One region of the Solwaraspora sp. WMMA2065 genome, then DNA from elsewhere that is predicted to be linked to it. Evidence: riboswitches for the same ligand, from Rfam matches in the RefSeq annotation. Region 1 holds a riboswitch; each other region holds the start of a gene.
What was found. Region 1 has a riboswitch for cyclic di-AMP ahead of O7610_RS12390 (coiled-coil domain-containing protein). Riboswitches for the same ligand answer to the same signal wherever they lie in the genome.

Region 2: it holds a riboswitch for cyclic di-AMP, as region 1 does, so the genes downstream of both, O7610_RS30430 (C40 family peptidase) here and O7610_RS12390 (coiled-coil domain-containing protein) in region 1, are expected to answer to the same signal.
Region 3: it holds a riboswitch for cyclic di-AMP, as region 1 does, so the genes downstream of both, O7610_RS22450 (C40 family peptidase) here and O7610_RS12390 (coiled-coil domain-containing protein) in region 1, are expected to answer to the same signal.

What each region holds. Positions count from the first base shown of each region.
Region 1 covers NZ_CP128361.1:2,742,164-2,751,555, reverse strand. Annotated here, with positions in the region: gene O7610_RS12395 (glycosyl hydrolase) at 1-614, opposite strand, end outside; gene O7610_RS12390 (coiled-coil domain-containing protein) at 1,020-2,120, opposite strand; cyclic di-AMP (ydaO/yuaA leader) riboswitch at 2,188-2,318, opposite strand; gene O7610_RS12385 (cation diffusion facilitator family transporter) at 2,487-3,395, opposite strand; gene O7610_RS12380 (HelD family protein) at 3,441-5,585, opposite strand; gene O7610_RS12375 (carbonic anhydrase) at 6,072-6,731, shown strand; gene O7610_RS12370 (hypothetical protein) at 6,834-7,163, opposite strand; gene O7610_RS12365 (DUF3145 domain-containing protein) at 7,573-8,064, shown strand; gene O7610_RS12360 (glycoside hydrolase family 3 protein) at 8,162-9,392, shown strand, end outside.
Region 2 covers NZ_CP128361.1:6,727,790-6,737,181, reverse strand. Annotated here, with positions in the region: gene O7610_RS30485 (3-deoxy-7-phosphoheptulonate synthase) at 1-489, shown strand, start outside; gene O7610_RS30480 (GlsB/YeaQ/YmgE family stress response membrane protein) at 563-853, opposite strand; gene O7610_RS30475 (hypothetical protein) at 995-1,207, shown strand; gene O7610_RS30470 (hypothetical protein) at 1,214-1,417, shown strand; gene O7610_RS30465 (SRPBCC family protein) at 1,472-1,801, opposite strand; gene O7610_RS30820 (DUF6158 family protein) at 1,805-2,161, opposite strand; gene O7610_RS30455 (hypothetical protein) at 2,314-2,784, shown strand; gene O7610_RS30450 (DUF3817 domain-containing protein) at 2,810-3,139, shown strand; gene O7610_RS30445 (DUF397 domain-containing protein) at 3,265-3,480, opposite strand; gene O7610_RS30440 (helix-turn-helix domain-containing protein) at 3,728-4,609, shown strand; gene O7610_RS30435 (DUF6232 family protein) at 4,657-5,091, opposite strand; cyclic di-AMP (ydaO/yuaA leader) riboswitch at 5,661-5,798, shown strand; gene O7610_RS30430 (C40 family peptidase) at 5,809-6,768, shown strand; gene O7610_RS30425 (sigma-70 family RNA polymerase sigma factor) at 6,893-7,885, opposite strand; gene O7610_RS30420 (dTMP kinase) at 8,304-8,987, opposite strand; gene O7610_RS30415 (hypothetical protein) at 9,262-9,392, shown strand, end outside.
Region 3 covers NZ_CP128361.1:4,924,417-4,933,808, reverse strand. Annotated here, with positions in the region: gene O7610_RS22490 (acyl-CoA dehydrogenase) at 1-287, opposite strand, end outside; gene O7610_RS22485 (PP2C family protein-serine/threonine phosphatase) at 701-1,813, opposite strand; partial or broken gene O7610_RS30750 (septal ring lytic transglycosylase RlpA family protein) at 2,185-2,493, opposite strand; gene O7610_RS22480 (phosphoribosyltransferase family protein) at 2,679-3,245, shown strand; gene O7610_RS22475 (hypothetical protein) at 3,286-3,729, opposite strand; gene O7610_RS22470 (glycosyltransferase family 2 protein) at 3,804-4,583, shown strand; tRNA gene O7610_RS22465 (tRNA-Gly) at 4,926-4,999, opposite strand; gene O7610_RS22460 (pyridoxamine 5'-phosphate oxidase family protein) at 5,146-5,658, opposite strand; gene dcd (dCTP deaminase) at 5,786-6,364, shown strand; gene O7610_RS22450 (C40 family peptidase) at 6,525-7,463, opposite strand; cyclic di-AMP (ydaO/yuaA leader) riboswitch at 7,562-7,705, opposite strand; gene O7610_RS22445 (C40 family peptidase) at 7,963-9,006, opposite strand; gene O7610_RS30745 (RNA-guided endonuclease InsQ/TnpB family protein) at 9,293-9,392, opposite strand, start outside.

The DNA of each region.
Region 1 (9,392 bases):
GGGAACGACAGCTCGGCGTTGCCGCCGGTGACCTGGGCGTACACGAACGGCAGACCGTGGCCGACGGTGGCGCGTAGCGTGCGGGCGCCGTCGGACCAGTACGGGCTGACCGTCCAGTCGGTCCAGCCGTCGACCTTGACGTCCGGGGCGTTGAGCCCGGCGACGCCGAGGGTGAACTCTCGCGTGTACGGGTAGTGGTACTCGCCGACGCCGGTCGACGTACCGGAGATCGCCGCCTCGGTGGTGTAGGAGACGCCGAGCCCGCCAGCGGTCGGCTGGAACGACATCGGGTGGGCGTGCAGCGGGTCGGAGTAGGCGCAGTTGTACCGCTTGAACAGCAGCGACGACCACCAGTCGTTGGTCGGCACCGCCCCGGCCGGGGCGGTGCCCGTGACGTACTGCCGGGGGTTGGCGGAGATGTTTCCGCAGGCGGTCGGGGCGGCGGCGCCCGCCGGGCGGGTGGTGGTGTAGCTGCCGGCGCCGACGGTGGCGGCGTCGGCGGTGCGCAGTACGCCGAAGATCAGTCCGGTCGCGGCCAGCGCTGTCACGGTGGTGGCTGCCAGGATCCGGCGCGGCGTACGACCTGTTCGCGCGCCACGGATCGACAGGTTCATGGTGCCTCCGGGTCGGGTCGGGCGCGGTCCACGATCGCGAAAATTCGCGCCCGTCAACGAGTTATTGCCAGGAGGTCATCAGAGATGCGGGCTTCTGTCAATATCCCGACATGAAGTTTCGTGTATTCGGTACGGGGTCGTGGTGGTCTGTTGACAGCCGCGCCGGTGCTGCTGTAAACCTCTCGGTGAGAGCGCTCTCTCTCCTCATGGGCTGCATGTGCTCTGCGTGAGCCGAGTGCGACTGCATGGCGGTAGAGCGCTCTCGCGTGGTCGCCGGTGACCGTCGGCAAATATGCCGATCGGTCTGCCGCTGTTGCGCAAATGACTCCGTACGCTGATTCCGCCGCGAAAAGAAAACGGGGGCGGACGGCCACCGACGTGGCCGTCCGCCCCCGATCGCGGACGTCAGTACACCGACAGGTGTACGTGGTTGGTGTGGTCGCTGGACGGGTCGCCACCCGCACCGCTGTACGTCTTCCAGCCGCTGCTGGGCAGCCAGATCCGCTTGTACCAGATCACGTAGAGCACACCGAGCCGGTCGGCGTTGTTGATGTAGTAGTTCGCCAGGTTGTCGCCGTAGCTCTTGTCACCGCCGGTTGCCACTCCACCGAAGCCGTTGGGCTGGGCGGCGAAGTCACACGCCCGGCCCTTGGGGTGCTCGCCGGAGCTGCCGTTGCGGAAGCAGGACACGTAGCGGGTGAAGCCGGCAGCCTTCGCCTGGTTCAGGGCGTGCAGCGTACGGGGTGTGATGCAGCCGGAGGTGGTGGGGTCGTCGACGTTGCATGACTCGGCCGGCCAGGAGCCGTTCGCGTTGCGTGGTGCCGGAGTCGCCGACGCGCTGGATGACCCGGATCCCGACGACCCGGTGCCGGAGGATCCGGACCCCGACGACCCGGAGCCGGAGGATCCGCTGGCGGCGGCCTGCTCGGCCTCCTCCGCCGCCTGCTGCCTCGCCTGTTCCTCCGCCTGTTCCTCCGCCTGCTTCTCGGCGGCGACCGCGACGGCCAGGGCCCGCTCCGCCTGGTTCCGGCGCTGGTCCATGATGGTGACCTGCTTCTGCTGCTCCCGAATCTCATGCTCGATCGCAGCCTTGGACCTGGTTACCTGGTCACGGGTGCGGTACAGCTCGCGGAGCTGCTTCTCCTCGTTGGCGGTCACCGCGCTCAGCGCCGCCGCCCGGTCGACGAACCCTTCCGGTGAGGTGCTGTTGAGCAACGCGGAGACCGGGCCGAGCCTGCCGTTGCGGTACGCGCGGTCGACGATGTGTCCGACGTTCCTGTTCCGTTGCTCCAGCTCAGCACCGACCGTGGTGAGCTGCTCGGACAGCTTCTTCTGCCGGCCCTTCGAGTGGTTGAGCGCCGCCTTGGCGTCGATCCAGCCCTTGGAGGCCGCATCGAGCTCCTTGCGCAGGCTGTCGGTGCCTCCCTCGTTGTCGACCCGGTCGGGCCGGTTGGCGGGCAGGGCGGCTCCGGCCGGCGAGCCGATCGGGGTGCCGGTGACGGCCATCAGGGCGGCGGTCAACGCCGCCAATAACGCGAATCGGGTTTTTCTGTGGACTGTGCGCGACACTGTGCATTCCTTCCGTCAGCCGCCGACCGGGTTAGCTGACGGGTTCGGGACGGAAGATCCCTACCGCGTGACGCGGATGCACCCCAGGTACGTGGTTCCCCGGCTCGCCGTACGGCGATTAGGCGACGGCCTCCGCGGGCGCCGGAGGGGCGCCGCCCGAGCGGAGACCGGGGCCGAGACTACCGGTTCCTCGGGCTGCCGTCCCGGCATCGATAGGTCTGTTATATCCAGAAAAATCAGAAATATACGTAGATCGTAGTTGTCAACGTCGCGGTAAGGTCACGAAACTTAAGCATCTGCTAATCACCAGTCAGCCGGTCCGCAGGAGTCGGCGGGGGCCAGCGGCTCGATCTGCAGCGTCGCGTGCTCGATACCGAACTCGTCGTGCAGGGCCGCCCGGGCGTCCCGCAGTACCGTGCCGATCTCGGCTGACGGGGTCACGGCCAGGTGTGCCGAGGCCACCTCCATGCCCGGGGTGAGCGTCCAGACATGCAGGTCGTGCACGTCGCAGACGCCCGGCACAGCGGCCAGCCGGCTGCGAACCCGGTCGACCTCGACATGCTCCGGCGCCGCCTGCACCAGGATGCGCAGCGCGGCCCGCGCCAACCGCCAGGTACGCGGCAGGATGAACGCCCCGACACCGACGGCGACCAGCGGGTCCACGTACCACCAGCCGGTGGTGGCGATCACCGTGGCGGCCACCAGCACCCCCACCGAGCCGAGCAGGTCACCGAGCACCTCCAGGTAGGCGCCCCGTACGTTGAGGCTCTCCCTGGCCCCCTGGCGCAGCAGGGCGAAGGCGACGATGTTGGCGAGCAGTCCGGCGATCGCCACCACCAGCATCGGGCCGACCATCACCGGCTCCGGATCGGCGAACCGGCGAGCCGCCTCCACCAGAACGTAGAGTGCGACCCCGGCGAGCAGTACGGCGTTCGCCAGCGCGGCGAGCACCTCGAGGCGGTAGAGGCCGAAGGTGCGCTGCGGCTCCCCGGTCGGTCGTCGGGTCGCGGCGATCGCCGCGAGCGCCATACCGATGCCGAGTACGTCGGTGAACATGTGCCCGGCGTCGGACAGCAGTGCCAGGGAGCCGGTCGCCAGCGCGGTGACGGCCTCGACGACCATGAAGACCGCCAGCAGGGCGAAGGCGGCCCAGAGGCACCCGTAGTGTCGCTGGCCGGTGCTCCCGGCACAGTGATCGTGTCCGACTCCCACGCCTGCCACCCTCCGTTGCCCGGCGTCTCGTCGGCAGACTAATGCTCACATGGCAATATGTGCAATCGACTCCTGGTCGAGGTCGATGGTGACCAGCCGCTGGGTCGCCCGGGAGAGCGCGACGTAGAGCGTGCGCACCCCGGCCTCGGACTCGGCGCGGATCTCCTCGCCGGCCACCAGCACCACCGCGTCGTACTCCATGCCCTTCGCCTGCAGGCTCGACACCACCTGCAGCCGCGAGGTCGCCAACCCGCCGAGCCAGCCGGCGACCTCGTCGCGCCGGGTCACCGGGGCGATGACGCCGACCGTCCCCTCCACCGCCGCCAGCATCTCGGCGGTCGCGGCGCGGACGGCGGCCGGCAGCGCCGCCGCGGAGACCCGGTCCCGGCGCGGTGCCACCCCGGTCGCCCGGACCGCCGTCGGCAACGGGGCGTCCGGGGCGACCTCGCGGATCGCCCCGGCGGCCAGTTCGAAGATCTCCGCTGGGTTGCGGTAGTTCGTGGTCAGCTGGAACTCCCGCTGCGGTCGCCGCCCCAACGCGCGGTCCCGGGCCTGGGCGAGCTCGGCCGGATCCCCGGTCCACGCGGTCTGTGCCGGATCCCCGACCACCGTCCAGGAGGCCAGCCGGCCCCGGCGCCCGACCATCCGCCACTGCATCGGCGACACGTCCTGCGCCTCGTCGACCACCACGTGGGCGTACTCCCGGTAGTCGGCCGGCCGCTCCCGGGCGGTGACGCGGGCTGCCCGCTCCCGGTCGGCGAAGGTCGTCACCTCACGTACCCCGCCGGCCACCCGGAACGGATCCCGGTGCTTGCGGCGGGGCTGCGGCGGCCGGCCGAGCAGTTCGTCCAACTCGTCCAGCAGCGCCACGTCCGCGATCGTCGGTCCGTGGTCCACCAGGTCACCGAAGGCGTCGGACAGCACCGTGATCTCGGCCGGGTCGAGCACGCCTCGCGCGTACCGATGCAGCCGGCCCGGCCGGGCCAGCCAGCCCAGCACATGTCGCGGCAGCAGCCGGGGCCACCAGGCCCGCAGGAAGTCCCGGAAATCGTCCCGGTCCGACAACTCGTCCTCGAACTCGGCCTGGCCGGGCAGCCGGGCCGGGGCCACCAACTGCCGGGCCTGCGCCCACAGCGCCTCGAACAACCCGTCGATACCGGCCCGCCGGACCTCGTTGCGCCGGGCACCCCGGGGCAGCGCCCGGGCCCGGATGCCGTCCAGCTCCGGGCCGCGTAGCCGCAGCAACTGCCCCCGGTAGAGCAGACGTAGCTCGGTCGGCCCGTCCGGTACCGCGTCACGTACCGCCCGTTCCAGCACCCGCCGCATCCGTAGCGACCCCTTCAGCACGGCGACCGCCGCCGGATCCGTCCGGGTCGCCGACACCCCCGGCAGCAGCGACCCCAGCGACCTCAGGGTGGCGCTGTCCTCACCCAGGGCCGGCAGCACCGCGGCGATGTACTCGACGAAGACCCCGGTCGGGCCGACGACCAGGATGCCGCCGCCGGCGAACCGGCTCCGGTCCGAATAGAGCAGGTACGCCGCCCGGTGCAGCGCGACCGCGGTCTTGCCGGTGCCGGGGCCGCCCGAGACGATCGTCACCCCGGTGGCGGGCGACCGGATCGCCTGGTCCTGCTCCTGCTGGATGGTGGCCACGATGTCGCGCATCCCACGTCCCTTGGCCCGGGCCAGGGTGGCCAGCAGCGCACCGTCGCCGACCACCCGCATCCCGGCCGGCGCGGCCGCCGGATCCAGCAGGTCGTCGGAGACGCCGGTGACCCGCTCGCCCCGGGACTGGATGGTGCGCCGCCGCACCACGCCCTGCGGTCGGGCCGGCGTCGCCTGGTAGAACGCGGCGGCGGCCGGGGCGCGCCAGTCGACCAGCAGCGGCTCGGCCCGCTCGCCGCGCACCCCGAGCCGACCCACGTACAGCACCGCGCCGTCGCGTAGATCGAGCCGGCCGAACACCAGCCCTTCGTGCTCGGCGTCGAGCAGATGCCGCCGCCGGGCCGCGTGGAAGACCATCGCGTCGCGCTCCACCAGGGCGCCGACGTTGCCCACCCGGGCAAGGCGGTAGCCGTCCCGCTCGGCGCGTACCGCGTCCTGGCGTAGCTGCGCCAACCGGGCGTACACCCGGTCGACGTGCCGCTGCTCGGCGGCGATCTCCTGGTCCAGCGTGGTGGCGTCGGTCAACGCTGCGGCTCCTGGGCGAGGGCGGGCCAGCCGGGGCAGGGCGGCCGGTCCGCCGGCGGACGGTCACGGCGCCGGGCGGCGACGACGGAGCGTGGTGCCCCCGTCAGATGGTCCGACCCGGCAGCCTTACGACGTTACCGTCCGCGCGCCAACCCGGCGCCGGCTCCCAGGGCGCCGGCGAACCTCGATCCGCCTCAGCAGGGGGCCGCCCGGCGAAGGTGGTCACCAGGTACGGCCGCCCTGCCGAGCACCTCGACGAGGGCGGCCGGCACCCGGTCCGGTCGTTGCCGCTCGACCGCCCGCGCAGCACCGCTCCGTCCGGCAGCCGGACGCTGAACTCCTGAGGCCTGCCCACCGAGTCACCTCCGCCCGTGTCGCTGGCGGTCCCGACTGGGACGTACCCCGGTAGGTCGGATCTGGAACCAGCACGGTGAGAAGACTCGCAACTGCCTTCCCGACCGGCCAGTAGCACGCCACGCTGCAACCATGTCGTCACCGTCGTTCCCGATGCCGGATTCCCGGGCACCGCGTCCGTCCGGCCCGCCACCACCCGATCACCCCGGCCCGGCCGAGGCGCTGGCCGAGCTGCTGGCCGGCAACCAGCGCTTCGTCACCGGACGACCACGGCACGGTCACGACGTGTCGGCAGCTGCCGCCAGCGCGGCGCTCGGCGAGCAGTATCCGATCGCGTTCGTGCTCGGTTGCATCGACTCGCGGGTGCCACTGGAAGCAATCTTCGACCAGAACTTCGGCTCGATCTGCGTCGGGCGGTCCGGCGCCCAGGTGCTGGACCAGGCGATCATCGGGTCGATCGAGTTCGCCGTCGGCGCGTTGGGTGTGCCGTTGGTCATCGTGCTCGGACACGAGCGGTGCGGGGCGGTGGCATCGACCATCAGCGCGCAACGCACGGGTAGCCGCCCGACCGGCAGCATCGGGTACCTGGTCGAGCAGATCGCTCCGGCGGTGACCGAGGTCGGTGTCGGGCACCCGGACGTGCAGCCCCTCGCGGTACGGGCCCACGTGCGGCGGACCGTGCAGCGGCTCCGGCAGGTGGAGTTGCTCGCCGCGGCGCTCGCGGACGGGCGGATCGACGTCACCGGCGGGGTCTACGACCTCGGAAACGGCCAGGTGGAACTGCTCAACTGAGCAGCGCGGCCGCCAACACCAGCGACGGAAACGGCCCCGTCGGGCGTGCCGCCCGGCGGGGCCGGTCCAGGTCCGGGTCGTCGTCGATCCGTCAGATCATGCTCAGGCCTCGAAGACCCCGGCCTCGACGAGCCGCTTCTCGGTCAGCTCCCAGCCGTGACCCGGGTGGGCGGCCGCCAGCGCGTTGATCTCCAACCGGATCTTCGCGGCGTGGCCGGCACCGGCCAGCGACCGGATCTCCTCCACGAACGCGTCCGAGTCGGTCCGCAGGTGAGCGGTCTTCCCGTTGGTGAGGTTGCGGACATAGGCGTGCTTGCCGCCGTTGAGCGGGATCAGGTACTTGAACTCGCCGAGGACGCTCAGGGCACCACCCTGACCGGCCTGGCCGGCGCGGACTGACGCGCGCGCGGTCTTGGAGGTGTTGCTCGCCACGGGGGGACTCCCTTGCAGGACTGACGGTACGGACAGGACTGGCGGTACTGGCAAAGCTGGTGGTACTGGCAACACTGGTGATACGGACGGAACTGGCGGTACGACGGATCACACGAACGGGTTCGCCGGGTGTCGGGCATACGCCGCCCTCATCTTACCGGACGGCCGGCCGCAGACCGGCTGGCCACCTCGATCTCGGCCCTGGCTTCCGGCCGACCAGCAGGGACAACGACGCACCCGTGGCTGTCATTCCCAGCGGCGGAGCGGACCCGGGAGCCGGGCGGCGACAATTTTTCGACCAGTTTGCCGATTCACTGGCGCACCACCCGTCACAACAGTCATCATTGGTCACACCGCCCGGTGGTCGAGGTCGTAGGGGAAGACGCACCTCGCTCTCCGGGAGGTCACCGTGCCAACGCGTGGCGTCGTATACGTCCACTCGACCCCGCTCGCCGTGTGCCCTCACGTCGAATGGGCGATATCGCGCGTCCTCGTCGCGCCGGTCAACCTGCACTGGACCGCTCAGCCGCTCGATCCGAACGGCCGGCGTGCCGAGTGCAGCTGGACCGGTCGGGCGGGGACCGGGGCTGAGCTGGCCGCTGCCCTACGGCAGTGGCCGATGACCCGTTTCGAAGTCACCGAGGAACCCAGCCCGGGCGCCGACGGCGAGCGGTTCATGCACGTACCCGGTCGCGGCCTGTTCCGGGCCACTATCGGGGCAGCCGGTGACATCCAGCTCGGTGAGGACCGGATCCGGGCGATCATTGCGGCGTCGCCGGCTCCCGAAGCGATTGCGCACGCCCTCGACAAGGCGATGGGCACCGCCTGGGACACCGAACTCGAGCCGTACCGGCACGCCGGTGAAGGAGCGCCGGTGACCCTGCTCACCCGGGTGGGCTGATCCGGGTCACCCGGGTGGGCTGATCCGGCCGGGTGAGCCGGGCGCGGAAGCTGCGCCAGCCGGGCACGGGTTGCCGCCGCGACCGTAGCCTGATGGGATGGCCGGTGTGCTCCCCTCACCCCGCGTAACAATCGCCTCCGTTCTGCTGGCCGTCCTCGGCGTCACGAGCGGCTGCGCCGGACCCGGCGACCGTCCTGAAGCCAGCACTCCCAGCAGCCCGGAAGGCCCTTCCAGCGAGCCGAAAGCCAGCCCTGCCGCATCGCCGGCCGCCCGGTTGGTCGCGACTCTCAGTGACGAGGACCTGGTCGGTCAGGTGCTGATGCCGTACGCGTACGGAGCGTCCGCGACCGAGGTCTCACCGGGGTCGGCGGCCGGTAACCAGCAGCTCGCCGGAGTCGACACGCCGGCCGAGATGATCGACCGTTACCGGGTCGGCGGCCTGATCCTGGTCGGCTTCTCGGCCGACGACCCGACCGGCAGCAACCAACCCACCACCAACGTCGACAGCACCACCCAGGTGCGGGAGCTGACCACCGGGCTGCAGGACGCCGCCGGGCGGTTGCCCGCCGCCGCGCTGCCCGACGGCGTCGGCGAGCTGCCACTGCTGATCGGCACCGACCAGGAGTTCGGCATCGTCACCCGGATCAACCAGGGGGTGACGTTGCTGCCCAGCGCGATGGCGGCCGGTGCGGCCGGGCAGCCGGAGCTGACCGAGGCGGCCTGGCGGGCGGCCGGTACCGAACTCGCGGCGCTCGGCGTCAACGTCGACTTCGCACCGGTCGCCGACGTCCTCGGGGTGAACAGCACGGTGATCGGCTCCCGGTCGTACGGCGCCGACCCGGACGCGGCGGCCGGACAGGTCGCCGCCGCCGTCCGTGGCCTGCAGACGGCCGGCGTCGCGGCCACCCTCAAGCACTTTCCGGGGCATGGCCACACCGCTGTCGACTCCCACGGCGACCTGCCCGTGCTCGACCAGGACCGGAACGCTCTCGCCGCCGCCGACCTGCCGCCGTTCGTGGCCGGCATCGACGCCGGCGCCGGCCTGGTGATGTCCGGACACCTGGACGTCGCCGCGGTCGACCCAGGGGTGGCGGCGACGTTCTCCCGCAAGGTCCTCACCGACCTGCTCCGCGGCGAACTCGGCTTCGACGGGGTGGTGGTCACCGACGGGATGAACATGGCTCCGGCCCGCGCGTTGTCGCCCGGCGACGCGGCCGTCGCGGCGATCAACGCCGGTAACGACCTGATCCTCATGCCGCCGGACGTGACGGCCGCGTACGAGGGTCTGCTCGCCGCGCTGCTCGACGGGTCACTGCCCCGGGCGCGAC
Region 2 (9,392 bases), 2.8 Mb from region 1:
GTGGACGCCATCCGGGCCGCCGCCGTGCCGCACGTCTTCCCCGGCATCGACATGTCCGGGACGCCGGCGATCCTGCACACCCGCGGCAACGCCGACTGTCACCTGGTGTTACGCGGCGGTGCCGGTGAGCCCAACTACGACGCCGCGTCGGTGACTGCCGCGCTGGACCTGCTGCGGGCCGCCGGACTGCCGCAGCGGCTGATCATCGACGCCAGCCACGGCAACAGCGGCAAGGACCACCGCCGGCAGCCGTTGGTCGTCGAGGACGTCGCCGGGCAACTCGGCGCCGGGCAACGGGGCGTCGTCGGGGTGATGCTGGAGTCGTTCCTGGTGGCCGGCCGGCAGGATCTTGACCCGACCAGGGAACTGGTGCACGGACAGTCGATCACCGACGCCTGCCTGGGTTGGGACCAGACCGCCCAGGTCCTGGGGCGGCTGGCGACGGCGGTCGGGGACCGCCGGGCGGCGCTGGCCGCCGCGCAGCGGTAGCCGACAGCGCTCGCTGGTGACCATGCCCGGAGCCGGCGCGACGGCCGGCTCCGGGATCGGCAGGGGGCGAAGGTCAGCGGGTGGCTCGACGTGGGGCGTCGGTCGGCCGGTGGCCGGTCACCCGGGCGGCGATCCAGACGAAGAACACCGCCAGCGCGACCTGGATCGCGTGCCGCAGCCAGTCGATCCCGGCGGTCTCGCCGATACCCAGCCAGGCGGCGATCACACCGCCGAGCAGGGCGGCGGCGATTCCGACGCCGATGGTCAGCCAGACCGAGATGTTCTGCCGCCCGGGTAGCAGCAGACGTCCCAGAGCGCCGATGATCGCGCCGGCGACGAGCGCCCACAAGATGGTGCCGATCATGAGTCCACCTCCTGGCCCGAGCGTAGGTGCCCGGATCGGACCGGGAGGGCGGAACGCCGACGGTCGCCAGGATGAAACCGGCGATCCGGCTCGGTGCGTGGACCGTTGTTTGCCGTGCCGCGTGCGGGGTAGCAGGCGAGGGTGACCGATGAGACGTCCCGTGCCGAGCTGTACGCGCTGCTCGACGACATCTACCTCGGCAAGGAACGGGTGAGCCGCGCCGAGATCGCCCGTCGGGCGGTCGCCGCTGAGCTACCCGCTCACCTGCTGACCAGGATCAACGCCCTGCCAGAAGGCGAATACGCCCAGGACGAGGCGGAAGAGGTCCTGCATTCCTCCACGGAAGGCGCCTGATCACTGATGGACGAACACCAGAACCGACCAGCCGCCGCCCTCGGCCAGACCCCGGACGGCCAGCCGCCCGAGGACGACCCGGACTTCGCCGGCGAGCACGACGACACGGCGGTCTCCCACGACATCATCGAAGGCACCGACCGGGACCGGGAGCCGGAGACGCCTCGCGGCTGGTCCGGGATGGAGAAGCCCGGGTTCACCGCCGACTGAAAATCCACCCCGGCGGCCATCCGGCGTTGACGACCGGTCGTTGACGACCGGTCGTCAACCGGCGTTCAGGTTGTCGGTGACCGCCCGGACCAGGCTGGTCAACGTCTCGTCGGCGAGCCGGGTCAGCTGCTCGTGCGGCAGGTCGCAATCCAGCTCCAGGTGGAGCATGGCACCACCCGCCTGCACCGGGTACACCTGCACCACGGCAGCCCACGGGCCGCCCGCCGTAGACCACCGGGCCTGCAGGTGGTCGCCGTGGGCGGGTTCCGCCGACGCCTGACGCAGCGGCCCCGGAAGCCAGGCGGCCCGGCGGTCGGGGTCGGTCGCGGTGCCGAACGCCACCTCAGGGGGCGCGGAGACACCGCGTTCGGCGTACGCGGGCACGACTCACCTCCCGTGCCGCAACCGTGCGGCCTCGACCTCGCGGCCCGGGTGCCGGGTGAGGTACTCGGTCTCCAGGTCGGCGGTGCGGTGCAGGTGGTTGGCCAGCGCCGCGTCGGTACCGTGCCGCAGCGTGTCCAGCCGGGTCCGGTGCAGGCTGCCGATCTCACGGAGCAGTTCGTCGTCGGCCAGCTCCACCGGGTCGATCCCGGTTTCGTCGATCGTGTCGACCCAGGTCTGGGCACCCGGTCCGCCCGGTGCCGACCAGGGCCGGTCGGCACCGGGCGGATGGTCCGGCCGGGGTTCGAATGGCCGACCGGCCGCTGCCGGGGAGTAACTGCCGTACCGCGCTGAATCCGTCATCTCCGGCCTCCGGGGAGTCGACGAGGCATTACCGTCGTAGGGTTCCCCTGCTGGCCGGCGGCAAACACCGGGCACCCGGCTTGCCGGCGGTCACGCACCTGACTACGACGGCTCGTCGGAGAAGCCGACGGCCGGCCGGTACGCTTCCCTGCATGCGGCAGCTGTGGACCCCGGCGTGGATCCTGCGGCACCTGGTGGCGGTGGCGCTGGTGACGGGCTTCCTCGCGCTCGGCTGGTGGCAGATCAGCCGGGCCGCCGCCGGTAACACGCTGAGCTGGGCGTACGCGGTGGAATGGCCGGTTTTCGCGGCGTTCGTGGTGTTCATCTGGGTCCGCGAGGTGCGCCAGGCCCGCCGGGCCGCACCCGGCTCGAACGACGGGTCGCCGTCGCCGCACAGCCGGGCACCGCACAGCCGGGCACCGCACAGCCGGGCACCGCACAGCCGGGCACCGCGGCGGAGCGGGCACCGGGACGAGGCGTTCGGCCGACCGGTACGGGTCCGGTCCACCGCCGGCGCGACCGTTGCTCCCGGCCTGGAGGATCCGGACCTGGCCGCCTACAACGACTACCTGGCCTGGCTGAACGCGAACCCGCACGCCAGGGCTGGCGACTACCCGGGCTGACCGGAAGAGAGAAGGACGGACGACAGTGTCAGGCGCACTCACCCGGTACCGACTGATCGCGTACGTGGTCGGCGTGGTGCTGATCCTGCTGATGGTGGTCGGCATGCCGTTGAAGTACCTGTTCGACCAGGCCATCGTGGTCGAGACGGTCGGGCCGGCGCACGGGTTCCTCTACATGGTCTATCTGGTCGCCGCGTTCGACCTGGCCCGACGGGCCAACTGGTCACTCGGCCGGATCCTGGCGATCATGCTGGCCGGGACGGTGCCGTTCGTGTCGTTCTACGCCGAGCGGGTGGTCGTCCGTTGGGCGGGCGGGCAACCGCGTACCGAGCCGGACAAGGTGTTCTCCGGCTGACACCGGGCGGGCGGTGGCCGGCTGACAGCGCCCCGGGCCGGGCCGGCACCGGTCGGGCCGACCCGGCCGGGGCGTACGGCCGACGTTGCCGGCGGCCGTGGTACCGAGCCATGTGCGGCGTCGGATCAACCCGTGGTGTGGCCGCCGGAGCTGGTCGGTGCACCGGACAGCCCGGCGACGAATGCCGACCAGGCAGCGGCCGAGAATTCCAGGTGCACTCCGGGGTCGGTGGAGTTGCGCACCCCGACCGCCGGGCCGATCTCGGCTACCTCAACGCAGGTCGTCGCCTCGCAGCGGCGACTCTTACGCCACGCCGGACCGGCAGTGCTGGTCACAGTCACCCAGACTCCTTAATAAGGATAAATCAGTAAATTTGCCATCAGAGCACGCAGGCAATCGGGCGGACTGTACCAGTTCTCGATCTTGCTGACGCGACTGGGCGACACCGGGAAAGCCGGCGGAACCGCCGTCCGGACCATGCGGAGGGGCCGGCCGTCCTTAGCAGACCTGACGGCGGCGGTGTAGCGTGCAACAGGGTGGCAACCAGCCAGGTAGCACACTGCTAGGCACTCCCCCGGAGCGTTTCCCATGTCTGCCCGACACCAGGGCCCGACCATCGGGCGTCGCCGGCTGCGTGCGGCGCTACGCCGGGCACGCGAGGCCGCCGCGCTGACCCAGGACTACGTCGCCGCTCAAATGGACTGGTCGCTGTCGAAGCTGATCCGGATCGAGTCGGGGTCGGTCAGCATCTCGACCAACGACGTCAAGGCCCTGCTGGACCTGTACGGCGTACGCGACCAGCAGCAGGTGCAGGATCTCGTCGAGTTGGCCCGGGCGGCACGACGGCGCGCCTGGTGGAGCGGATACAAGGACCGGGTGCCGGCCGCCTACGCGGCCTACATCGGTCTGGAGGCGGAGGCGTCGGCACTGCGCTACTTCCAGCCGATCAGCTTCCCCGGCCTGCTGCAGACCGAGGAGTACGCCCGCGCGGTGATCCCGGCCGACGGCCCGCACCACGTACCGGCAGCCGAGATCGAAGGACGGGTGCAGATCCGACTGGCCCGCCAGCACGAGGTGCTGTTCGGCGCGGACCCGCCGCAGATCGAGGTGATCATCGACGAGGCGGCGCTGCGCCGGATGACCGGCGGCCCGCGGGTGCTGCGCGAGCAGCTCCAGCACGTGGCGAAGATGTCCGCGGCGCCCCACATCACGGTCCGGGTGCTGCCGTTCACCGCCGGGAGCAACACGGTGCTCGGTCCGTTCGTCATCCTGCACTTCGCCGACCAGGCCGACGCCGATGTGGTGTACGTGGAGAGCGCTCTGGTCGAGGAGGTCATCGACCGGGCCGACGAGGTCCGGCCGTACCAGCATGTGTTCGACCGGCTACGGGCGGAATCCCTGTCGCCGGCCGACTCGGTGGCGATGCTGCACGACCTCGCCCGTCGACTGGACGGGCCGGATGCGGGCTGACCGACGTTGACCAGCCCGCCGACGACCGCCACGGCGGCCGGGCCCGCTCACCGCTGGTCGGGCATCCACGGCTCGATGGTGACCGGCTCGGACAGACCGGCCAGCCGGGACATCTCCCGGGCCCGCATCAACGCCCGGCTCACCTGGCCGTACTGGCGTTCGTCGTCGGTGCTGAACAGCAGCACCAGCAGTCCCTGGTGGCGGCCCCATAGTTCGTACGCCCGCGGCCGCAACCGGTCGCCGAGCCAGGCGACCGCCACCGGCACGAACGCAGCCGCCAGCATGGCGAGGTAGGCACCCGCGCTGACCTCATCCAACCCGCGGGTGTAGCCGACGGTCACCGCGACCGCCGTCAGGGTCACGGCGGTCACCACGATCACCCGGCCGGTGAGACGGTCGCGGGCACCTCGTGCGGTCCGGAGTTCGGTGAGGTCGCGGACGGCGAACCGCCGGCCGGCCACGACGAACCATTCACCGGTCACGCAGATACCGGGCTGCCGGTAGAAGGCCCGTCCGACACTGGGGCCGGACGGGGCGGGTACCGGGGAACCGCGTCGGGGTGGGGTCTGGCGAGTAGCACGCATAGCTGCCTCCGAAGGGCTCGTGCGGCGCTGACCTTGCGGGTCCATTGTGCAAACAGCAAGCTACTCGATGGAAGGTAGTCATTCTGCCACCTAGCAGAATGACGTACGGCAGGCCGCTTCCTGGATGACGAATCAGACCTTCCATCCCCATTTATCCGTATAGCACAATGACAACAACCGCGTAGACCGACTAATGACGCATTATTCGCAGTTGATCAACCGCCCGCCAATGACGACGCACCGCAGTCGACCGATTACACGAAGGCAGGGAGATGTTGCCCAGAGCAGCCAGCCGTCACATCCAGTAACTGTCACCGGGCCCCAGTCAGTTCCATGCCGCGGATCACGATCGCAGCACTTTCCGGGTCGCAACCCTTGCGGCTAAGTTGGACCGGCTGGTCCGGTCGCCAGTCACCGGGAAGCGGTGATGCCGGTCCAGTGCCGCCGAATCGCCGTAGCGAGATTACCTGGCGTTACAGCCAGTGATTCCACGGTCGCGATCCGGGGACCCACCGGCACCTGGGGTGAATCCGCGGTCCACCGCGGTAGGGCGAACTTCCCGCCCGAATCCGTCAGCTAACCCGGTAGGCGGCCAGGAAGAAGGGTTCTGCGTTCTTGTCAACAGCGCGGATTCTGCTGCGCACCCTGATGCTGACCGGCGTAAGCCTCGGCCTGGTGGTACCGGCGACCGCCGCGACCGCCCAGCCGACGGTCAGCGAACTCACGCAGCAGATCGACAAGGAATCCGAAGAGCTGGCCAAGGTCGTCGAGTCGTACAACCGGCTCAGGGAGGAGGCCAAGGCCACCCGGACGGCGGCCGAGGACATCGACGCCAAGCTCGGCCCGCTGCAGGCCGAACTCGCGGCAGCGCAGACCGAGGTCGGTCAGATCGCGGTCAACGCGTACAAGACCGGCGGGTTGAGCACCGCGACCGCCCTGCTCGACGGCACCTCCGGCAGCTTCATCCACCGGCTCGGCACCCTGGACCACCTGGCCCGGGACCGGCAGCAGCGGCTCAGCGAGTTCACCAGCACCCAACTGACCTACCTGGCCGAGCAGGAGAAGCTGCAGGCAGCCCTGAAGAAGCAGGACGCCCAGGTCAAGGAGCTCGCCGACCGCAAGAAGAGCATCGAAGCGGACATCGACGAGCTGATGGACAAGCGGGAACGGGCGTACGGTGCCGCGAGCGAGACCGGCTCGTCGTACACCGGGACCGTACCGTCGGTGTCCGGTGCCGCCGGCTCGGTCGTCGAGTTCGCCTACGGAGCCATCGGCAAGCCGTACGTCTGGGCCGCCAGCGGCCCGAACGGCTACGACTGCTCAGGCCTGACGCTCGCCGCCTGGCGTACCGCCGGCAAGAGCCTGCCGCACAACGCGGCGATGCAGTGGGACGTGGTCGCGAAGATCAACCGTGGCGCACTGCAGCCCGGTGACCTGGTGTTCTACAACGGTCTCGCCCACGTCGGCCTGTACGTCGGCGGTGGACAGGTGATCCACGCTCCCACCTTCGGCCGCACCGTCGAGCTGGCCAGCGTGGACATGATGCCACCGTACGGCTACGGCCGGGTCCGCTGACCCGGTCGCTCGCCCCGACGAACTGCCGACGGCCCGGCATCCGCTAGCGCGGATGCCGGGCCGTCGGCAGTTCGTCGGTAGTCTGTCGGTTCGTCGGCGGGTCAGGTCGCCTGCGGTCAGTTCGTCAGGCGGCCTGCAGCCCTTCTGCCCGGGCCAGCTCCCGCAGCCGGCCCAGTGCCTGGATCTCCAGCTGACGGATGCGCTCCCGGGACAGCGAGAAGCGCGACGCGACCTCGGTCAGCGAGTGCTCCCGCCCGTCCTCCAGGCCGTACCGGGCCCGCATGATGCCGGCGGACCGGTCGTCCAGGTGGTTGAGCAGACCCTCGATCCGCTGCCGCTCCAGCCCGGTCAGCACGATGTCCTCCGGCGACGGGGCGTCGCTGTCGGCCACCAGGTCGCCCAGGTTGGTGTCGCCGTCGTCGCCGACCGGGGTGTCCAACGACACCGTGTCCTGCGACCACCGCACCAGCTCGTGCACCCGTTCGACCGGCACGCCGAGCGAGGCGGCGATCTGCTCCGGCTCGGGGTCCGAACCGAGCTCGCGGGTCAACTGGCGGGCGACGTTGCGCATCCGGTTGACGTCCTCGACAAGGTGCACCGGAAGCCGTACGGTCCGCTCCTGCTGGGCGATCGCCCGGCTGATGGCCTGCCGGATCCACCAGGTCGCGTAGGTGGAGAACTTGAAACCACGCTCGTAGTCGAACTTCTCCACCGCGCGGACCAGACCGGTGTTGCCCTCCTGGATCAGGTCCAGCATCGGCATCCCGGACCGGACGTAGCGGCGGGCGATCGACACCACCAGACGCAGGTTGGCCCGGATGAACAGGTCCTTCGCCCGCTCGCCCTCGACGACCAGCCGCTCCAACTCCTCGCGGCTCACCCCGGCCCGCGGCACACCCTGCTCCAGCAGGTGTTCCGCGTACAGGCCGGCCTCGATCGCCTTGGAGAGGTCGACTTCCCGGGCCGCGTCGAGAAGCGGCGTGCGGGAGATCTCATGCAGGTAGACGCCAACGAGGTCCCGCTCCTCGGCGACCTCGTCGGTCCGCAAAGCCATCGTCTTCTCCACGTTGCTCACGGTCCCCTCGTTAACCCCACGTCGTGCCCTGTCACCTGCGATGCGCATCTCCATCAGCCTCTCCCCCGTCACGTCTGCCTCCGATCCGGCGAACCTGATGTGGCAGGCCCCGCCGTATGGCGCCGACACCTACACAACAGATGAGACGCGTCAGGGATTCCGTCTCGTGAGTCGAAGCTGACACGATTGCCTGAATAATTGCTGTGAACGGGATTGGCGTTTCCTGCCAGGCTCCTCGATCGCCGCGCCGCGTCGGGCCGGCCGACGGCCCGATTCATTGAGGTCGGCGGGGTGTGGCAGGCTTCCAGCACACCACGACACCTGGCAAGGCGCAGCGATTCCCGTCACTACCCCTCCTGCGATCCTCGTCACTGCCCGCCGGCCGGTTGGTCCTGGCCAGGAGTACGGCCCGAGCGGGTTGCACGGTTCATCACCGCCCGGGCAGGCACCGACGATCGGGTCACGACGCGCGCGAATCGTCCTGATCCGGCCACCACGACGCGCCGGCCGGCCGCCCGTCGGTCAGCCGCCCGTCGGTCAGCCGCTGCCGGATCTTTGCAGCGACCTGGGCGGCCGGGCCCCGGGCGTCGATCACCACGAACCCGGCGGCCTCCGGCAGCGACCCGTAGGCCGCCGCGCTGGTCGCCAGGAACTCCAGCGACTCGTGGTCGGTGCCCCGAGCGTCGATCCGACGGGCCGCTTCGGCGGGCGGCAGCCAGAGCAGGAACGTCACGTCCGGTCGGGGAAACACCCGGTACGCCAGCCGGGCGAGCCGTTCCCAGCGGCCGGCGCCGTGGGTGCGGATGCTGGCGTACTGGCATACCGCGTACCGGTCCATCACCGCGATCACTCGACGCGAGCCGAGCACCGACCGGGCGATCGCGAGCCAGCGCAGCAACGCCTCCAGGAACATCAGCCCGCCACGGCCGACCATCCGCCGGGCATCCGGGCGGCCGATCCGGACCGCGAACCGGTCGAGCCAGCGTCGACCGCCGGCGTTGCGCCAGTACCGGGCGGGCCGGCCGGCGGCGGTCAGCGCCTCGGCCAGCAGGTGCGCCTGAGTGGTCTTGCCGACCCCGTCGATGCCCACCAACGCGATCCGTCGCAGCCCGTCCGGCGGCGACCAGGCCGGATCGGCGTCCACTGTGCTCCCTGCGGGGTCCGGTGGCGGGCATGGCGGCACGGCTGACGACGTGGACTGTACGGGCGACAGCGGGCGAGACGCGGGCCGGGACGGTGATGGTGGTGACGGTGGCGCATGGGTCACTGTGACGAGCACCTTCCCAACGGTAGCGAGCACGTGCACGTCGTCACCCCGCTCGCCCACTGCCACGCGCCGCGCCGCGCCCGCACGCACGAACCGGCCGGGAACGGGTATGCCACCGACGTGCACCCGACGACAGCCAGGAGGTGGGGCAATGACCCGGACATCGGGGCAGTCGATGCGACAGACCGGGCCGGACCGGCTGGACGGCTACACCGAGGCGGCGGTGCAGCGGATGCTCAGCGAGCACGCCGACATCGCCGAGCAGGGGGTGGGTGTCTCCCG
Region 3 (9,392 bases), 2.2 Mb from region 1:
TCCAGCCGCCAGAACTCGGCCGACATGAAGGCCTCGAACGAACGTCGGAACTCGGGCGGCAGGGTCACCGAGTGGCTGGCCGGATCGAAGACCGGCGGATTGCGGTCGCCCGGCACGAAGCTGGGCGCAAGCTCCTCACGGGCCAACCGCTCGACCTCGCTGAGGATGCTCCGGGCGGTGTCGACGTCCAGGTCGGCGTAGGGCGCCTGGCCGAAGGTGCGGTCGGCGCCGAAAACCTCGAACAGGTTGAACTCGAGGTCCCGAAGGTTGCTCTTGTAGTGGGTCATCGCGTGGCGGCCCCGCTTCCAAACAGCTGTTACTGGTCAGTAACCATCACTGTATTACTCCCGGGTAGCCAACGACAAGCACGTTGTCTGGCAAACCGAGGACAGCAACGGGGCAGCCCACGGCCCACCAGCCGTCACTTGTCCGGAATACGGTCGTTTTGCCCGGTGCAAGAGGCAGAAATTGGGCAAAACCCAAGAAGCGCCGCAGTTGCCATCAGGAGGCACAGATGTCCGTCACCCGCCTGCTAAACGCACTGGTTGAACCGATCGCCAACCGCCGCTACGTCGGCCGGCACCGGGCCCTCGGCGGCACCAGTTTCCTGTTCGCGATCGCCCAGCCGGCCTGACCTCTCCCAGGTCTCGGCACACCAGCTGTCATCGGGTGCTCCGTCCCGCCGGGGCGGCACGGCCACTCAGCCGCCGGGCGCGCCGACCTCCCAGCTCGGTACGGACGGGGCCGGCACCGCCCCGGAACCCGAGTACTCCATCAGGACCAGGGCGATGTCGTCGTCGAGCCGCCCGTACACCCACTCGACCAACGCCGTCTCCAGTGATGCCAGGCCGTCGCCAACGGTGCCGTGACCCAGCAGCCGCCAGGCCCGGTCCGCGGTGGGGAAGAAGGCACCGTCCCGACGTGCCTCGCCCAGCCCGTCGGTGAACAGCAGTAACCGGTCACCCGGCTCGAGACGTTCGACCCGGGGACGTACCACCGGCATGAACCCGAGCGGCGGCGCCGGAGCCGGCGGTTCCAGCGGGATCACCTCGCCTCGGCGCAGCAGCAACGGAGCCGGATGTCCGCAGTTGACGATGGTCAGCGTTCCGCCGCGCTCCTCGACCAGGGCGGCGGTGACGAAATCCTCGTCGCCCACGCTGCGCGCCACCGCCCGGTCCAGGTCCGCCACGATGGCCCGCAGGTCAGCCCGCTCATAGGCGACGTGCCGGTACGAACCCAGGACAATGCTGGCCAGTCGGACCGCGTCCAGGCCTTTGCCCCGTACGTCCCCAATGATCATGCGTACGCCGTATGGCGTGTCGAGCGCCTCGTACAGGTCACCGCCGATGTCCGCAGCGGCGGTGGCGGAGATGTAGCGTCCCGCCACGGCGAGCGTGCCGACCTGCGGTCCGAGCGGACGCAGCACCGCCTGCTGGGCCACCGACGCCAGCCGCGAAAGCTCAGCGATCTGCTGTGCCTGCCGTTCCCGGATGACCGCGACCGCCGCCGCCAGCCCGGTGGCCAACGCGACACCGACCACGTTCACCGCGGTCGCCAGCGAGAGCATCTGACCGGTCAGCGCGAAGATGCCACCGACCAGGGTGGCCAGCACCCCGGTGGAGAGCACCACCCGCCACGTCGCGAAGGCCGCCGCGAGGAACGGGGCAGCGGCGACCAGACCGACGTAGTTGACGCCGGACCCGTCGGCGATCTCCACCACGGAGACGAGCGCGAGCAGCACGAGGGCCGCGCCGAGGCCGACGCGGGAACCAGCGCTGAGTGGGCGGCGGCCGCCCATCGGGATGATGTGCATGGGTACGCGAAACAGCATGACTCATCAGTGGCGGTGGCCCAACGGAGTTGGCCTGTCGTCTGATCCGGAAATGGCCACCCGGAGTATTGGACAACCTTGGCACCCTGGCTATCCCCCGGGTGGGCGGCGAGCGGTTGCTCAACCTGTGGGCAAACCTGAAAATGGCACATCACGCCGCTGACCAGTGGCTCGACACTGAGTGACAACTCAGCCTTGCGGTCAGTCGCCGAGAATCTCGCAGCGCACCTGCAGGTGACCCAGGTCAAGAGTCGCAATCTTCGCGAAAGCGGCACGGGCCAGGTCGAGGCACCGGTCTGTGGGTTGGCCACCCGCACCTCGGTGCCGAACGGCAGGGTACGGTGCGCGGCGGTCATCCCCGAAGGGTCGAACGCCTCACCGTTCGCGGTGACCTGTCCGCTGGCGTAGTACGACGCACCGCAGGTGCCGCTCTCCACCACCTGGCCACCGGTCTGGTCCCCGTTCTGAGTCGGGGCCGGTTCCGGCGTCGGGGCGGCTCGGTCGGCCCCACGTGCCGCCCGGGTCGACGCGGTCGAGCGGTCCGGGCCCGGCGAGCCGGACGCCGTGGACGGGGTGGTCGTGGACGCCGCAGCCGTGGACGGCACGGCCGTGAACGCCGCAGGCGGTGTCGTCGACGTACCGGCGGTCAGTTCGAACGCCATGGCCGTTCCGCCCGCGAGTACACCGACCAGCAGGATCACCGCCAGCCATGCCGCCAGCCGCAGGCAGGCCGTGCCGTTCAAGTGTGCCCGGCAGATCTACCAGCGAGGACTCCCGGCATACTCGACCGGTGACCGACGCCGCAGGCGCTCACCCACACCGGTCCCGCCCAACCGCGACCGGCGACGTGCCGCAGCCGCCTGCACTCCGGCGGCTGCTGATCGACACCTTCGTCTGGCACGACCCCGGCCCGACCAGCAGCCATCTGGTGAGCGACCTGTCCGGGTGGTGGCGACACCCCCGAATCCTCGCCGGGATCGGCCCGGCCCTCGCCGAGCTGTCCAGCGCCGGCCTGGCCGACGCGGACCGGCCGAGCACAGTGATGACCCCGCAGGTCACCGGGCTGCTTGTCGGCCCGCTGGTGGCGACAGCGCTCGGCGTCGGCGTCGTACCCGCGTACAAGGAGGATCCGCAGCGGACAATCGCAGACGCGACCACCTGGACCACGACGGCGCCCGACTACCGGGGCCGCACGCTGCGGCTCGGTGTCCGTGACCGGCACCTCGGCCCAGGCGACCGGGTCCTGCTGGTCGACGACTGGGTCACCAGCGGCGCGCAGCTGCGGGCCATGGCGCAGCTCGCCGCAGCTCGCGGGGCGGTCGTCGTCGGCAGCGCCGTGATCGTCGCCGACTGTCCGCCCGCCGTCGTCGACGAACTCCGAATCCACAGCCTGATCCACAGCAGAGACCTGTGAACCGCCGGGACGGCGGTCGGGCCCTCGTCGGGCAGAGCGGCTACGGGGTCGCCTCGTGTCCCGGTCGGCCGACGGTACGCCGGGCCTGCTTCATCTCCGCCTCGTGGATGTGCCGGCGGCCGCCCGCCAGCGCGTCACGGGCCGCCCGCTCGACCGCCTGGAAGGTCGCGTAGTAGCCGTCGTCGAACTCCTCGACGATCTGGAACGTCCAGCGGCCCGGCAGGACGTTGCGACCAATCAGCTCCGTCTCGACCCGATCCGCCATGTCCTGGTGACCGGCTCCGCGCAGCAGCTGGACGACCCGGTCCAGGGTCGCGTCCGCGCCGCCGATCAGCTGGTGCATGGAGTAGAGGTGGCCACGGGCCCGGTGCACCGTCTCCAGTGCCTTGCTCAACTCGCCGAGCGCCGCGACCGTTGCGTCGTCCACCCCTCGAGGTCGGGCGTGGTCGGCATCCACAGCCAGCAAATCCTTCGGTTCCGACATGGCACATTCGTACCAGAGACCGGGGCGCCACAACGCTGGGTCAACGATCAACAACCCATAGTAGAGTCGGAGCGATGCGCCGGCCCCCGCAGACCATCTCGGTGGTCACTCCTGTCCATCCCGCGAGCATCCCGTACCTCGCTGACGCGTACGCCTCGCTGCGGGCGCAGCGGATGCCGCCTGGCTGGCAGTGGCGCTGGCTGGTGCAGGAGGACGGGCAGACCGGCGAGGTCGCCGCCGCGCTGCCTCAGGACCGCCGGATCAGCGTCGGCCACAACCGCCCCGGTGGCCCCGGCGTCACCCGCACCATGGCGCTGTCCCGCGCAGACGGGCCGCTGGTCAAGGTGCTCGATGCCGACGACAGGCTGACCTCCGACGCGCTGGCCCGCGACATCGCGGTCCTCACCGCCGACCCGACGGTCGGCTGGACCACCGCGGCGGCGCTCGATCTGCTGAGCGACCACCGCACGGTACGGATGGCCACCGATCCACCGGGCGGCCGGTTGCCCGCCGGTACGGTCCACCGGTGCTGGCAGGAGGACGCCTACCGGCTGCCGGTGCACCCGGCGACGCTGTGCATCCGTACGGACCTGCTGCTGGCCCTGGGCGGCTGGCTGGCGCTGCCCGCCTCCGAGGACACCGGGCTGCTCCTCGCCGCGAGCACGGTCAGCGACGGTCACTTCATCGACGAGCCGGGGTTGCTATACCGGAAGTGGCCCGGGCAGGTGACCAACCAGCAGGCCCACTGGTCCCCGACGGAACGGGCCGACCGGATCCAGGTGATCGAAAGCCGGGTCGCCGCGCTGGCGCTGCTGGGTATCGGCCCGACGTCGTCCACACCGCAAGGTCGGTGACGATGCGCGGCGGTCGTTGCACGCAGTGCAACCCCATCGGGCCAGGGTCGCCTGTTCGGCCTGATGCCAGAGGTGCATCAGGATGCACCTGCGGCATCACGTGTGCGGAGGCATCTTGGGTCCCCGGGCGGGCAGCTCTGGCAGCCAGCCGACAGACCAAGGACGGTACGGCGCTCACGTCGCAGCTGGAGAGCGAACTGGTCGCAGAAGCCGAGCGCGGGTACGACCCCGAACACCTGATCAGCGTCCGGGTTGACGACCGGAATCTAGGAATTGATCAAAAGGTGGCAGAGCTGACCAACCGCAGCCCAGGACCGACGTCCTGAGCGGGTCTTCCGCATGTGGAGCGGGTGACGGGAATCGAACCCGCACTGTCAGCTTGGGAAGCTGATGTTCTGCCATTGAACTACACCCGCGAGCGGCCCCACTCTACCCGGTCCGCCCGGTCGCTGCGCAACAGGCCCGGCCGCCAACCGAGCACAGCATGGGGTACGGCTCGGCGCCCGTCGACCGACCGTCAACGGGTAGGGCGTCAACGCGTCGGCCGGTGCCACGCGGCGGGTCAGCAGGCGACCGGGGTCGGCACCGGGTGGGAAACGCTGCCGCTGGTCGGGTCGAGCCAGACCTGGACGGCTGGTTGCCGTGGCGCCGCCGCGTAGTGGCCGGTGCCGCCAGCGCGTTGCGCCACCATCGCCACGTCGACGGTGAACTCGAACAGCCGCCAGTCGACGTGCGGCACGGCCCCGAGATCGCTGGCGAGCCGACCCACCTTGGCCGGATCGGTGACCGGATGCGCCCGACCTGCCAGGTACGCCTCGTCGTCTCTCTCCTCCGGCGGGAACGAGTGCAGCGCGTACCGACCGTCCCGCTCCAGGTCACGCCGCTTCGGCGAGTCGATGATGAAGCAGAACAGCCCACTGTCGGTGATCACCGGGGAGACCGGGTGCACCCGGGGACCACCGTCGGCTCGGACGGTGGCGAGGTAGCCGAGGCCGGGACCGTACTGCTGCATGAGGAGTCGGATCGCCGTGGCCAGGCGGGGCTCGTCGGCTGCGAACTCGGACCAGGTTGCCATGCGGTGATTCTATCGAACATGTGTACGAAGAGATAGTGGGATCGCCCGGCCACGCCGATCCGGGTACGTTCCGGCCAGGACACCGGCCGCACGGTCACACCGGCCGCACGGTCGCTATCGTGTGACGATGCTCCTCTCCGACCGGGACATCGTCGCGGAGACCAAGTCCGGCGGCCTCTCCCTCGAGCCGTTCGAATCCTCGCTCATCCAGCCGTCGAGCATCGATGTCCGGCTCGACCGGTATTTCCGGGTCTTCAACAACCACCTGTACACCCACATCGACCCGGCCACCCGGCAGGACGATCTGACGTCCCAGGTCGAGGTGCCCAGCGGCGACCCGTTCGTCCTGCACCCCGGTGAGTTCGTCCTTGCCTCCACGCTCGAGGTCGTCTCGCTCGGCGACGGCCTGGCCGCCCGGCTGGAGGGCAAGTCGAGCCTGGGTCGGCTGGGCCTGTTGACCCACTCCACCGCCGGCTTCATCGACCCCGGCTTCTCCGGCCACGTGACGCTGGAGTTGTCCAACGTGGCGAACCTGCCGATCAAGCTCTGGCCCGGGATGAGGATCGGGCAGTTGTGCATCTTCCGGCTCTCGTCGCCGTCCGAGCATCCGTACGGGTCGGCGGTCTACGGATCCCGGTACCAGGGGCAGCGTGGGCCCACTCCGAGCCGGTCCTGGCAGCGGTGGCGCACCTGGCCGACCAGCTGAACCGGCTGGGCTGTCGGAGAGCCGACCCATTGGCGGCGGGCAGGCGAAAGGCGCCCTCCCAAGCCGGGGGGAGACATGGGAGGGCGCCTTTCCGGTGGCCGGTGCTGCCGCTTGACGGGGGGATCAGCGACACGCGCCAGGCCATGGGGAGGAGTGAGGTCTAGCCGGGCCTGCCGTAACTGTGCACACTCGAACCGATCTTGCGCATCTGCACCGGTTCGCCCGCCTGGGAGGCGTGCACGATCCAGCCGTTACCCACGTACATGCCGACGTGGGAGAGCCCGCTGTAGTAGAAGATGAGGTCGCCGGGGCGCAGCTGGTCCCGGCTCACATTGGCGGTCACCTGACGCTGCCGGGCCGCGTTGTGTGGCAGTGAGACACCGGCCTGCCCCCAGGCGGCCAGGGTGAGACCGGAGCAGTCGTAGCTGCCCGGTCCTGCCGAACCCCACACGTACGGCTTGCCGATCTGCGCGCAGGCGAAGGTGACGGCCTTGCCGGCCGCACCGCCGGGGTAGGTCGCCGGGCAGGGCGCGGGACGCAGCGAGCCGAGGGTGTTGGTCGAGCCGTACGCCTCCAGGCGCAGGTCCTGCAACCGGTCGACCTCGGCGTCGATCTCCTTGGCCTTCGCCGCCAGCTGGGCCTCGGTACTGGTCAGCTCGACGATCAACTCGTCGAGCGGGGCCTTCTTCGCGGCGTACTCGTTCCTGAGGTCGACGACGGCCTGCACGTCACGGGCCTGCCGGCGGGCGAACTGGTCCAGCAGCTCGAGCTGGTCGGCGAGGTGGGTCGGCTTGCCGTTGGTGAGAATCGCGTTGAAGACCGACGGGCTACCACCCTTGTACGACCGCGCGGCGAACTCGCTGACCCGGTCCATCGCCAGGTCGATCTGGATCTGCAGCGGCTTGATCTTCTTCTGCAGTTCGTCCGCCTGCTTCTTCTTGGCGGCGAGATCCTGCCGTACGGCGTTGTGCCGTTCGATCGTCGGTTCGAGCTCGGCCCAGACCTCGTCAATCTGCGACTCGATTTCGGCGACGGTCGGCTGCGCCTGCGCCGGCGCTCCGACCAGCAGCAGACCGACGCCGGTGGTGGCGGCGATCAACGCGGTGAGTATTCGTCGAGGGTCGTGCGGCGTTCTTCGCCGATGGTCGCGGCTGGACCACCGGAGGTATCGCCGAGGGGCGCTCGTAGCCACCGGACTCCTTCTCCCCAGACCGCCTACCGGGTTAGCTGACGGGTTCGGGCGGAAAGGAGACGCCCTACCGCAGGTGGTCTGCGGATTCACCCCGGGAGTGCCGTGGGTCCCCGGCTCGCCGTCAGGCGGCGATTAGGTGGTGTCAGGTCGAGGTCAACCCGGTTGGTTGACGTCCTCCCGACTCGACGATCCCCAAGGTTAGAGAGCAGCGTTCTCGCTACGCAAGCGAGAACACAGACTATCTCATTGAGTACGCGGACGATTGCGCATCGTGCATAGGCTGCCATCGTTCAAGCGTTCGAATTTTGCTGGGCGGACCGGCCCGTTCAGACCGGTCCGACCGTACGTTCGGCTGGCCAAAGCACGTCACTCAGATTGCCCTGGCGAGCGGGCTGACCTGCTGCGATCAGCCGACCCGCTTGAATCCGGCGAGCGGCATGTTGTCGATGTTCTCCATCTGCACGGGTTGACCTGCGCGTGGAGCGTGCACCATCAGGCCATTACCGATGTAGATCCCCACGTGATGCAGATCACTAAAGAAGAACACGAGATCCCCTGGTCTGGCGTTGGCGCGACTGACCGAACTGCCCTGATTCCACTGAGTTCCGGTGTAATGCGTGAGACTGACACCGGCACTTGCCCAGGCATACTGGGTCAGGCCGGAACAGTCGAACGCGTTCGGCCCGGTGGCACCCCAGACGTACGGCTTGCCGAGTTGTGCACACGCGGTGCGTACCGCGGTCCCGGCGGCTCCACCGACCGACACCGCCGGACACGGGCCGGAGGCACCAGATCCGCCGGTGTAGCCGGTGGACTGGTACGCGGCGTTTCGCGCCCGTTCCAGGCGCTTGATCTCGGCGTCAATGGTCTTGCGCTGCTCGGCGAGCGTCTTGTCCTGTGCCTGCTGCTTCGTGATCAACTCGTCCAGCGTCTGCCGTTCGGCGAGATAGCGGTCGCGGGTCTCCAGAACGGCGGTGATCTTTTCTTGCCGACGCTTGGAGATCCGGTCCAGCACCACGAGCTGATCCGCCAGGCTGGTCGGTGATCCGGTCCGGAGGAGTGCGTTCAGCTCGCTCGACGGCCCGGTCCGGTAATAGCGGTTGGCCACCTCACCGATCTCGTCCGCCGCCAGGTTGGCCTGCAGCGACAGCGGGCGGATCTTCTCGTCGAGCGCAGCCGCCTTCTTCTCGTTGGCCTTGAGCTCGCTGTGCACCTTGTTGTACTGCTCGATGACCGGTTCCAGTTTCAGCCACTGGGCGTCCAACTCGGCTTCGATCTCAGCGAGCGTCGGCTCGGCGTGAGCCGGAACAGCCGGGAAGACCAGTGCGGTTACGGTAAGCAACAGCGCAAACGCGATACGCTGAAGAACTCGTACACGCGGATGCTCTCCGCGTCGATATGGGGACCCACTGTGACGATGGATGTGCGAGTTTGCGAGCGCACGTGCCATTGGCAGCGACTCCTTCAATGGTCGATCGCTGGGGCCTCACGGGCGGGGGTACGGAGGCCGACATCCGCAGCGGTCGGTGCATCACCTTATTGGAAAGCGCGGCGTTCGTTCAAGACCGCCTGCCGTCTCTGCTTCATTGCAAGCAGCTGCTCGTCGCCGCCTGCAGCCGCTGCTTCTCTCGCAGCTACCGTTTCTCCTGCAGGCACCGGGCTGGGCGGTTAGCGTGTTGACTTCCTCCCCGCCCTGGAGGAACGGGGATTCCCTGGGTCGCCCCAGGGGGTTCCTGCTACACCGACGACCGCCCCGTCCGAGAGGAGGACTCCTGGTGAGGTCTCACACCGCCTCCACAGGCAGTCACGGAGAGCCCCTCCGCGAGGATCGTCTGG